DNA from 2 places in the Haliea sp. E17 genome. Region 1 is predicted to be linked to the other one. Evidence: predicted binding sites of a transcription regulator. Region 1 holds the regulator's gene; the other holds the start of a gene.
The links. Region 1 encodes sigma-54, which starts transcription at its own class of promoters, with help from an activator protein. Its sites were predicted from a motif close to TGGCACANNNNTTGCNNT; they were not measured.
Positions count from the first base shown of each region.

Region 2: ACNKU3_RS10115 (TorF family putative porin) is a predicted target of sigma-54. The motif match lies at 1,712-1,729, and genes of this name have one in related genera.

Region 1 covers NZ_JBLWFK010000011.1:18,713-22,266, forward strand. Annotated here, with positions in the region: gene ptsN (PTS IIA-like nitrogen regulatory protein PtsN) at 1-57, opposite strand, end outside; gene hpf (ribosome hibernation-promoting factor, HPF/YfiA family) at 68-355, opposite strand; gene ACNKU3_RS20465 (RNA polymerase factor sigma-54) at 492-1,964, opposite strand; gene lptB (LPS export ABC transporter ATP-binding protein) at 2,121-2,846, opposite strand; gene lptA (lipopolysaccharide transport periplasmic protein LptA) at 2,824-3,453, opposite strand; gene lptC (LPS export ABC transporter periplasmic protein LptC) at 3,437-3,554, opposite strand, start outside.
Region 2 covers NZ_JBLWFK010000003.1:339,394-342,947, reverse strand. Annotated here, with positions in the region: gene ACNKU3_RS10125 (YifB family Mg chelatase-like AAA ATPase) at 1-1,156, opposite strand, end outside; gene ACNKU3_RS10120 (accessory factor UbiK family protein) at 1,189-1,452, opposite strand; gene ACNKU3_RS10115 (TorF family putative porin) at 1,830-2,540, shown strand; gene glnK (P-II family nitrogen regulator) at 2,606-2,944, shown strand; gene ACNKU3_RS10105 (ammonium transporter) at 2,976-3,554, shown strand, end outside.

The DNA.
Region 1 (3,554 bases):
CCCCGGAACGCGGCTCGCGGTGCGCTCCGGGGTCAGCAGATCGGCTAGTGATTGCATGGGGTGGAAATCAGTGACCTCGGGTTTTCTCTTTGTGCTTGATCAGCTGGCGGTCCAGCTTGTCGGCGAGGAGATCGATCGCCGCGTACATGTCCTCGGATTCCGCCTGGGCGAACAGGTCCGCTCCGGAGATGTGCATGGTCGCTTCCGCTTTCTGAACCATTTTTTCGACGATCAGGGTGACCTGGGTGTTGGTGATATTGTCAAAGTGGCGTTGCAGTCGCTCGAACTTGCTCTCAACGTAATTGCGCAGGGGGTCGGTGACCTCCACGTGGTGTCCGCTGACGTTCAGTTGCATAGCTTGGCTCCTTGTTGCTGATGAGCCCGGGTGAGCCCCGGGGAGGGCGCCGCCGGATTCCGGCGAGACCTTGGAATCAGTCTAGACCACTTGGTGACCGGCTGGCACAGGTGGTCGGGCGATATTGGCATAAAGATCATACCAGCCGCTTGCGCTCGTTGGAGGGCGGGATGTTAAGGCTGTCCCGGTACTTGGCGATGGTCCGCCGGGCTACTTCAATGCCCTGTTCGTCCAGCAATTGGGCGATCTTGTTGTCGCTGAGAGGCTTGCGGGGGTTTTCTGCCGCGACCAGCTTGCGGATCAGTGCGCGAATCGCCGTTGAAGAGCATTCGCCACCGCCGCTGGTGGATACGTGGCTGGAAAAGAAATACTTGAGTTCGAAGATACCGCGCGGGGTGTGCATGTACTTCTGGGTGGTGACCCGGGAGATGGTGGACTCGTGCATCTCCACCGCCTCGGCAATGTCGTGCAGCACCAGCGGTTTCATGGCTTCCTCGCCGTATTCGAGGAAGTTGCGCTGGTGCTCGACAATCTTGCTGGCCACTTTCATCAGGGTTTCGTTGCGGCTCTGCAGGCTCTTCAGGAACCAGCGCGCCTCCTGCAGGTTGTCGCGCAGGTAGGTGTTGTCGGCACTGTTGTCCGCGCGCTTGATCAGGCTGGCATAGTCGCTATTGATGCGCAGTTTGGGCGCGATATCCGGGTTGAGCTCCACCACCCAGCGGCCTTCGCGCTTGCTGACAAAAACGTCGGGCACCACGTATTCGACATCTTCCGGGGCGAAGGATTGCCCCGGGTTCGGGTCCAGGGTCTGCAACAGCGCCAGTACCGACTTGAGTTCGCTTTCAGCGAGCCGGGTGCGGCGCAGGATCTGGTTGTAATCGCCGCCGGCCAGCTGCGGCAGGTGGCGGTTGAGGATCAGCCGCGCCGGCTCGAGATAGGGGGTGTCGGCGGGCAGTTGCTGCAACTGCACCAGCAGGCATTCCTGCAGGCTGCGGGTACAGACGCCGGCGGGTTCGAATTGCTGCAGCCGGTGCAGCACCGCCACGATCTCGTCCATCTCGATGTCGAGTTCCGGGTCGAAGGACTCGTGGATTTCCTCCAGCGACAGGGTCAGCCGGCCGTTGCCGTCGGTGGCGTCGAGCAGGGTCAGGGCGATCAGGTGGTCGGTGTCGGAAAAACGGGTGAGGTTGAGCTGCCAGAGCAGGTGGTCGTGCAGGGATTCCCGCGAGCTGTTGCGGGACTCGAAGTCACCGTCGTCTTCCATGGGCGCCGGGGCGGGGGAAGAACTGGATGGCAGCAGGTCTTCCCAGCGGGTGTCCACCGGCAGGTCATCCGGCATGCTCTCGGAGCCGGTGGTGTTAGCCTCGTTGAGTTCGGCGCTTTCCCAGTCGCTGTTGCCGGCCGGGCCTTCGGGCTCGTTGTTACCGTTCTCCACCTCGTTGCCGCCGAGGTCCTCTTCGCCGATTTCCAGCAGGGGGTTACTGTCCAGCGCCTGCTGGATTTCCTGCTGCAGGTCCAGCGTGGAGAGTTGCAGTAAGCGGATGGCCTGCTGCAACTGCGGAGTCATGGTCAGTTGCTGGCCGATCTTGAGTTGAAGCGATTGTTTCATCGACAGCTGGAAAGAGCCCCTGGGTGCGTCCCCGTACGGGGTGGCGCAGTTGAACACGACTTGGAGTGTAGCGCCAGCGTGCAAACTCTGGCAACCGCTTGGCTCGAAATTTGCTTGTTGACTTTTTTTACGTTTAGCAGTGGTGTTGCGGATGCCTTAAAGGCGGAATTGTTCGCCGAGGTAGACCTTGCGCACCTTGGCGTTGTCCAGCACTTCCTGGGAGGTGCCTGAGGCGATGATGTGACCTTCCCCTACGATATAGGCCTTCTCGCAAATATCAAGTGTGTCGCGCACGTTGTGGTCGGTAATCAGGATGCCGATACCGCGATCGCGCAGGTGGTTGATGATTTGCTTGATGTCGCTCACCGAGATCGGGTCGACGCCGGCGAAGGGTTCGTCGAGCAGGATGAAGTCCGGTTCTGTCGCCAGCGCGCGGGCGATTTCCACCCGCCGCCGCTCGCCGCCGGAGAGCGACTGGCCGAGGCTGTCGCGCAGGTGCTGCACGTGAAATTCCTCGAGCAGCATGTCGCGCTTTTCCTGCCGCTGTTTGCGGTTGAGGTCGGGGCGGGTCTCGAGAATCGCCAGCAGGTTGTCGCCCACCGACAGCTTGCGGAAGATCGACGCCTCCTGGGGCAGGTAGCCGATGCCGTGGCGCGCGCGCTCGTGCATGGGCAGGCGGGTAATGTCTTCACCGTTCAGCTCGATGCTCCCGCGGTCTGCGGTGATGATGCCGATAATCATGTAGAAACAGGTGGTTTTGCCGGCGCCGTTGGGCCCCAGCAGGCCGACCACCTGGCCGCTTTCCAGGTGCAGGGAAACGTCCTGTACGACCTCCCGGCCGCGATAGGACTTGGCGAGGTTACGGGCTGCCAGTTGCGCCATCGGCGGTCTCCTTCGGCGCGACTTCCTCGACGGCACTGGCGGGGCTGTTGGGATCGGCAGCGGCCTCCCGCTCCTGGGCCTGGCTGGATTCCTCGGCCGCCTGTATCACCTGCGCCGGAATCACCACCTGTACCCGGCTGGAGGTATTGCTGCGGTCGGAATCGGCTTTCACCAGTTTTTCGTTGATGAAGTAGTCGATGCGGTCGCCGGTGACGGTGGAACCCTCCTGCTCGATGCTGGCGCTTTCGCGCAGCTCGACGCGAGCTTCATTGCGGTAATACTCGATGCGGTTGGCGCGCGCGGTGATCACGGCCTTGTCGATTTCCGGTTGCTGGCGCATGGTCGCGGGCTTGCCATGGGCGGTGATGCGCTGGGCATCCTGGCCGGTGTGGTAGACGGTGAGGATATCGGCCTCGATGTGCAGGCTGCCCTGGTCCAGGGTGACATTGCCCTTGTACTGGGTAAAGCCCTGGTTTTCGTCCCTGAGCGCCTCGATCGCCTCGATCCGGATCGGTTGATCCTGGTCGTCGGGCAGCGCCTTAACGCCTGCCGAGAGTGCGAGCAGGACGAGGGCACAGGCGGCCGCCCGGCTAGGGGATTTGTACATAAATGCTCTCCACATCGGGGCCCAGGCGGATGGTTTCCTGGTTGAGTCGGGCCAGCATGCCGTTGGCCCGGGTTGCGTTCCCCGCCTGGGTGATGGTGACC
Region 2 (3,554 bases), on a different contig from region 1:
CACTGACGTGCAGGTCGATACGGTCCAGCAGCGGCCCGGACAGCCTTCCCTGGTAGCGCTGGATCTGTTCCGGCGTGCAACGGCAGTGCCGCTGGCTGTCGCCCAGGTAACCGCAGGGGCAGGGATTCATGGCCGCCACCAGTTGGAAACCGGCGGGATAGCGCAACTTGTGGCGGGCCCGGGAGATGGTGACTTCGCCTGATTCCAGTGGCTCGCGCAGTGCTTCCAGACACATCCGGCTGAATTCCGGTAGCTCGTCCAGGAACAGCACGCCGCCGTGGGCCAGGGAGATTTCTCCGGGCCTCGGGTGGCTGCCGCCCCCGATCAGTGCGGCGGGGCTGGCGCTGTGGTGGGGCGCGCGAAACGGTCGCTGCAGGGTATCTTCAGGTGCTGTGCAGCCGTCGAAGTCGCGCAGCGCGAGTGCCACCAGGGACTCTTCGCGGCTGGGTGGCGGCAGGATACCGGGCAGGCGGCTGGCGAGCAGGGTCTTGCCGGTCCCCGGTGGACCCACCAGCAGGAGATTGTGGGCCCCGGCTGCGGCGATCTCCAGTGCCCGCCGCGCCGCGTGCTGGCCGACGACCTCACTGAGGTCGGGGTAGGAGGGGGTCGCCCTGGGGGGAGCGCGAGGTGGCTCGGGCAAAGCCTGGCTGCCGTTGAGGTGGGCGCACAGGGTCAGCAGGTCAGGTGCCGCGAGGACTGTAGCTTCGGGTATCCGGCAGGCATGCGCGGCACTGTCCCGGGGGATGACCAGGGTCCTGCCGCAGGCCGCCGCGGCCAGTGCGGCGCAGACCACGCCGGGCACCTGCTGCAGGCTGCCATCGAGCGCGAGTTCGCCGAGGAACTCGAGCTCTGCGAGTTGCGGCGCCTGCAACTGGCCCGAGGCAACCAGGATGCTGAGGGCGATCGGCAGGTCGAAACGGCCGCCCTCCTTGGGCAGGTCGGCGGGCGCGAGGTTGACGGTGATCCGCCGGTCGGGAAATTCAAACCAGGAGTTGAGGATGGCACTGCGTACGCGGTCCTTGCTCTCGCGTACGGCGGTGGCGGGCATACCGACGATATTGAATGCCGGCAGTCCGTTGGAGAGATGGGTTTCGACGCGCACCGGTGGCGCGCTGAGTCCGGAGATTGCGCGGCTGTGCAGTACAGAAAGTTCCATGGCTCGTCCGTGAGCGTAGCGCTGCGGTTAAATCAATCCCTGTCCGCGAGCTGATCGAGTTGCTTGCCCAGTGCCTCCAGTTCCGCTTCCAGCTCCTCGACCCGGGCCCGGGTGCGGCGCAGTACCTCGCTCTGGGCGTCAAATTCTTCCCGGCTGACAAGGTCGAGTTTGCCCAGTGCGGACTGGGCGAGGCTGCGCACGCCCTTGTCGACTTCGCCCTTGAGCCCGGATTCACTGGCCAGCTGGCTCATTTGCTGGAGTAAGTCCCAGGGAGCCGGAGGTGGTTTTACAGCCATTGCGAGGACCTGTCTGAACCTGTTCAAAAGCGGATTCTAGGGTATTTGCGCCGCCAGGCGAAGATCAGAAACGCCCGCTGCCGCAAACCCGCACGAGGGGGTACCTAGCCATGACTAATATAACGCGCCATTTTGGCGCACCAAAATGGTGATATATTCCATAGTGGTGCATGGGTGGTGCGTTAATGGTGCGCAAGAAATGTGCAGTTTATGAGTATTTATATCATAGGCTATTGATATTAAAGAAAATAAGGCCATCTGGCACATGCCCTGCACTTAGTCGGGCAGATTTGTATAGCGCGCATTCTGTGCCCACAAAGTAATTAGACGTTGCAATACATTTCTGACACCTGGTTCAACTCATGGAGAATGACAACATGTTGAAAAAAGCACTTCCCGCCGCCATCGCTACCGCATTGCTTGCTGGCGCCGCGGCTTCTGCACAAGCTGTTGAGATCAGCGGTAACGTCGCACTGACCACCGATTACAAATTCCGTGGTATTTCCCAGTCAGACGAATCCCCCGCCATCCAGGGCGGTTTCGATCTCGGCTTTGACAACGGTATCTACGTCGGCACCTGGGGCTCCTCTGTTGATTTCGACAGCAACGACGGTTTTGACGGCTCCCTCGAGCTGGACTACTACGTCGGCTGGGCGGTACCCATCAACGACAACATCGGCATCGACGTCGGCTATGTCTACTACGACTACCCCGGTGACGACGGCGCAGAAGGCGACTACCAGGAGATCTATGGCAGCCTGTCCCTGTGGGACTTCAGCCTGGGCCTGGCCTACTCCGACGATTACTACGGTGAGACTGGCAACTTCATGTACTACCAGGCCGGCTACAGCCTCGGCCTCGGCATGTTCACCGTCGATTTCCACGTTGGTTACAACGACCTGGACGAAGAGGGCTTCCTCTCTGACGGCGCTACCGACTACACCGATTACTCCATCGGCGTATCTGCTTCCTGGCTGGCCGTTGACTGGTCACTGGCCTGGGTAGGCACCGATCTGGACGACGAAGAAGTGTTCGGTACTGACTGGGGCGACGACACCGTCGTGTTCACCGTCTCCAAGAGCATGTAATCAACACTTAAGAACCTGACTACGGGCGCCGCGAGGCGCCCTGACGCTGACACCAGGAGAACTACATGAAACTGATAACGGCTATTGTGAAGCCCTTCAAGCTGGACGACGTGCGAGAAGCGCTGTCGGAGATCGGCGTACAGGGTATCACCGTAACTGAAGTAAAGGGTTTTGGTCGCCAGAAAGGGCACACCGAGCTGTACCGTGGTGCCGAATACGTCGTCGACTTCCTGCCCAAGGTAAAAATTGAGGTGGCAGTGGCTGACGGTTCTGTAGACCAGACCATCGAAGCGATTACCAAGGCCGCCAATACCGGCAAGATTGGTGACGGTAAGGTGTTCGTTTCACCGCTGGAGCAGGTGGTACGTATCCGCACTGGTGAGACTGGCGAAGACGCTATCTAAACCCTATACGACTGATTAGAGAGCTATTCCTATGGAAAACAATATTTTTGAACTCCAGTACGCCGTGGACACCTTTTATTTCCTGGTGACCGGTGCATTGGTGATGTGGATGGCAGCGGGCTTCGCAATGCTGGAGGCTGGTCTGGTCCGTGCCAAGAACACCACGGAAATTCTGCTGAAGAACATCTCCCTGTTTGCAGTGGCCTGTACCATGTACCTGATTTGCGGGTACGAATTCATGTATGGTGGCGGTTTCTTCCTGTCCGGCACCGACAGCGTCGCGTCCATGGGTGACGACGCAATCGCCGGTGTCCTGGCGGCCCAGGAAGCCTATCGCGCAGGCGCTGAAGACGCGTCCCTGCCTTACTCCAGTGCATCGGACTTCTTCTTCCAGGTCGTGTTCGTCGCGACTGCGATGTCGATCGTTTCCGGCGCCGTGGCCGAGCGTATGAAGCTCTGGGCCTTCCTGCTGTTCGCGGTCGTCATGACTGGCTTCATCTACCCGATGGAAGGCAGCTGGACCTGGGGTGGCAACGCCGTTCCCTTCATCGGTGAGCTGAGCTACAGCGACTATGCTGGTTCCGGTATCGTCCACCTGGCGGGTGCCGCT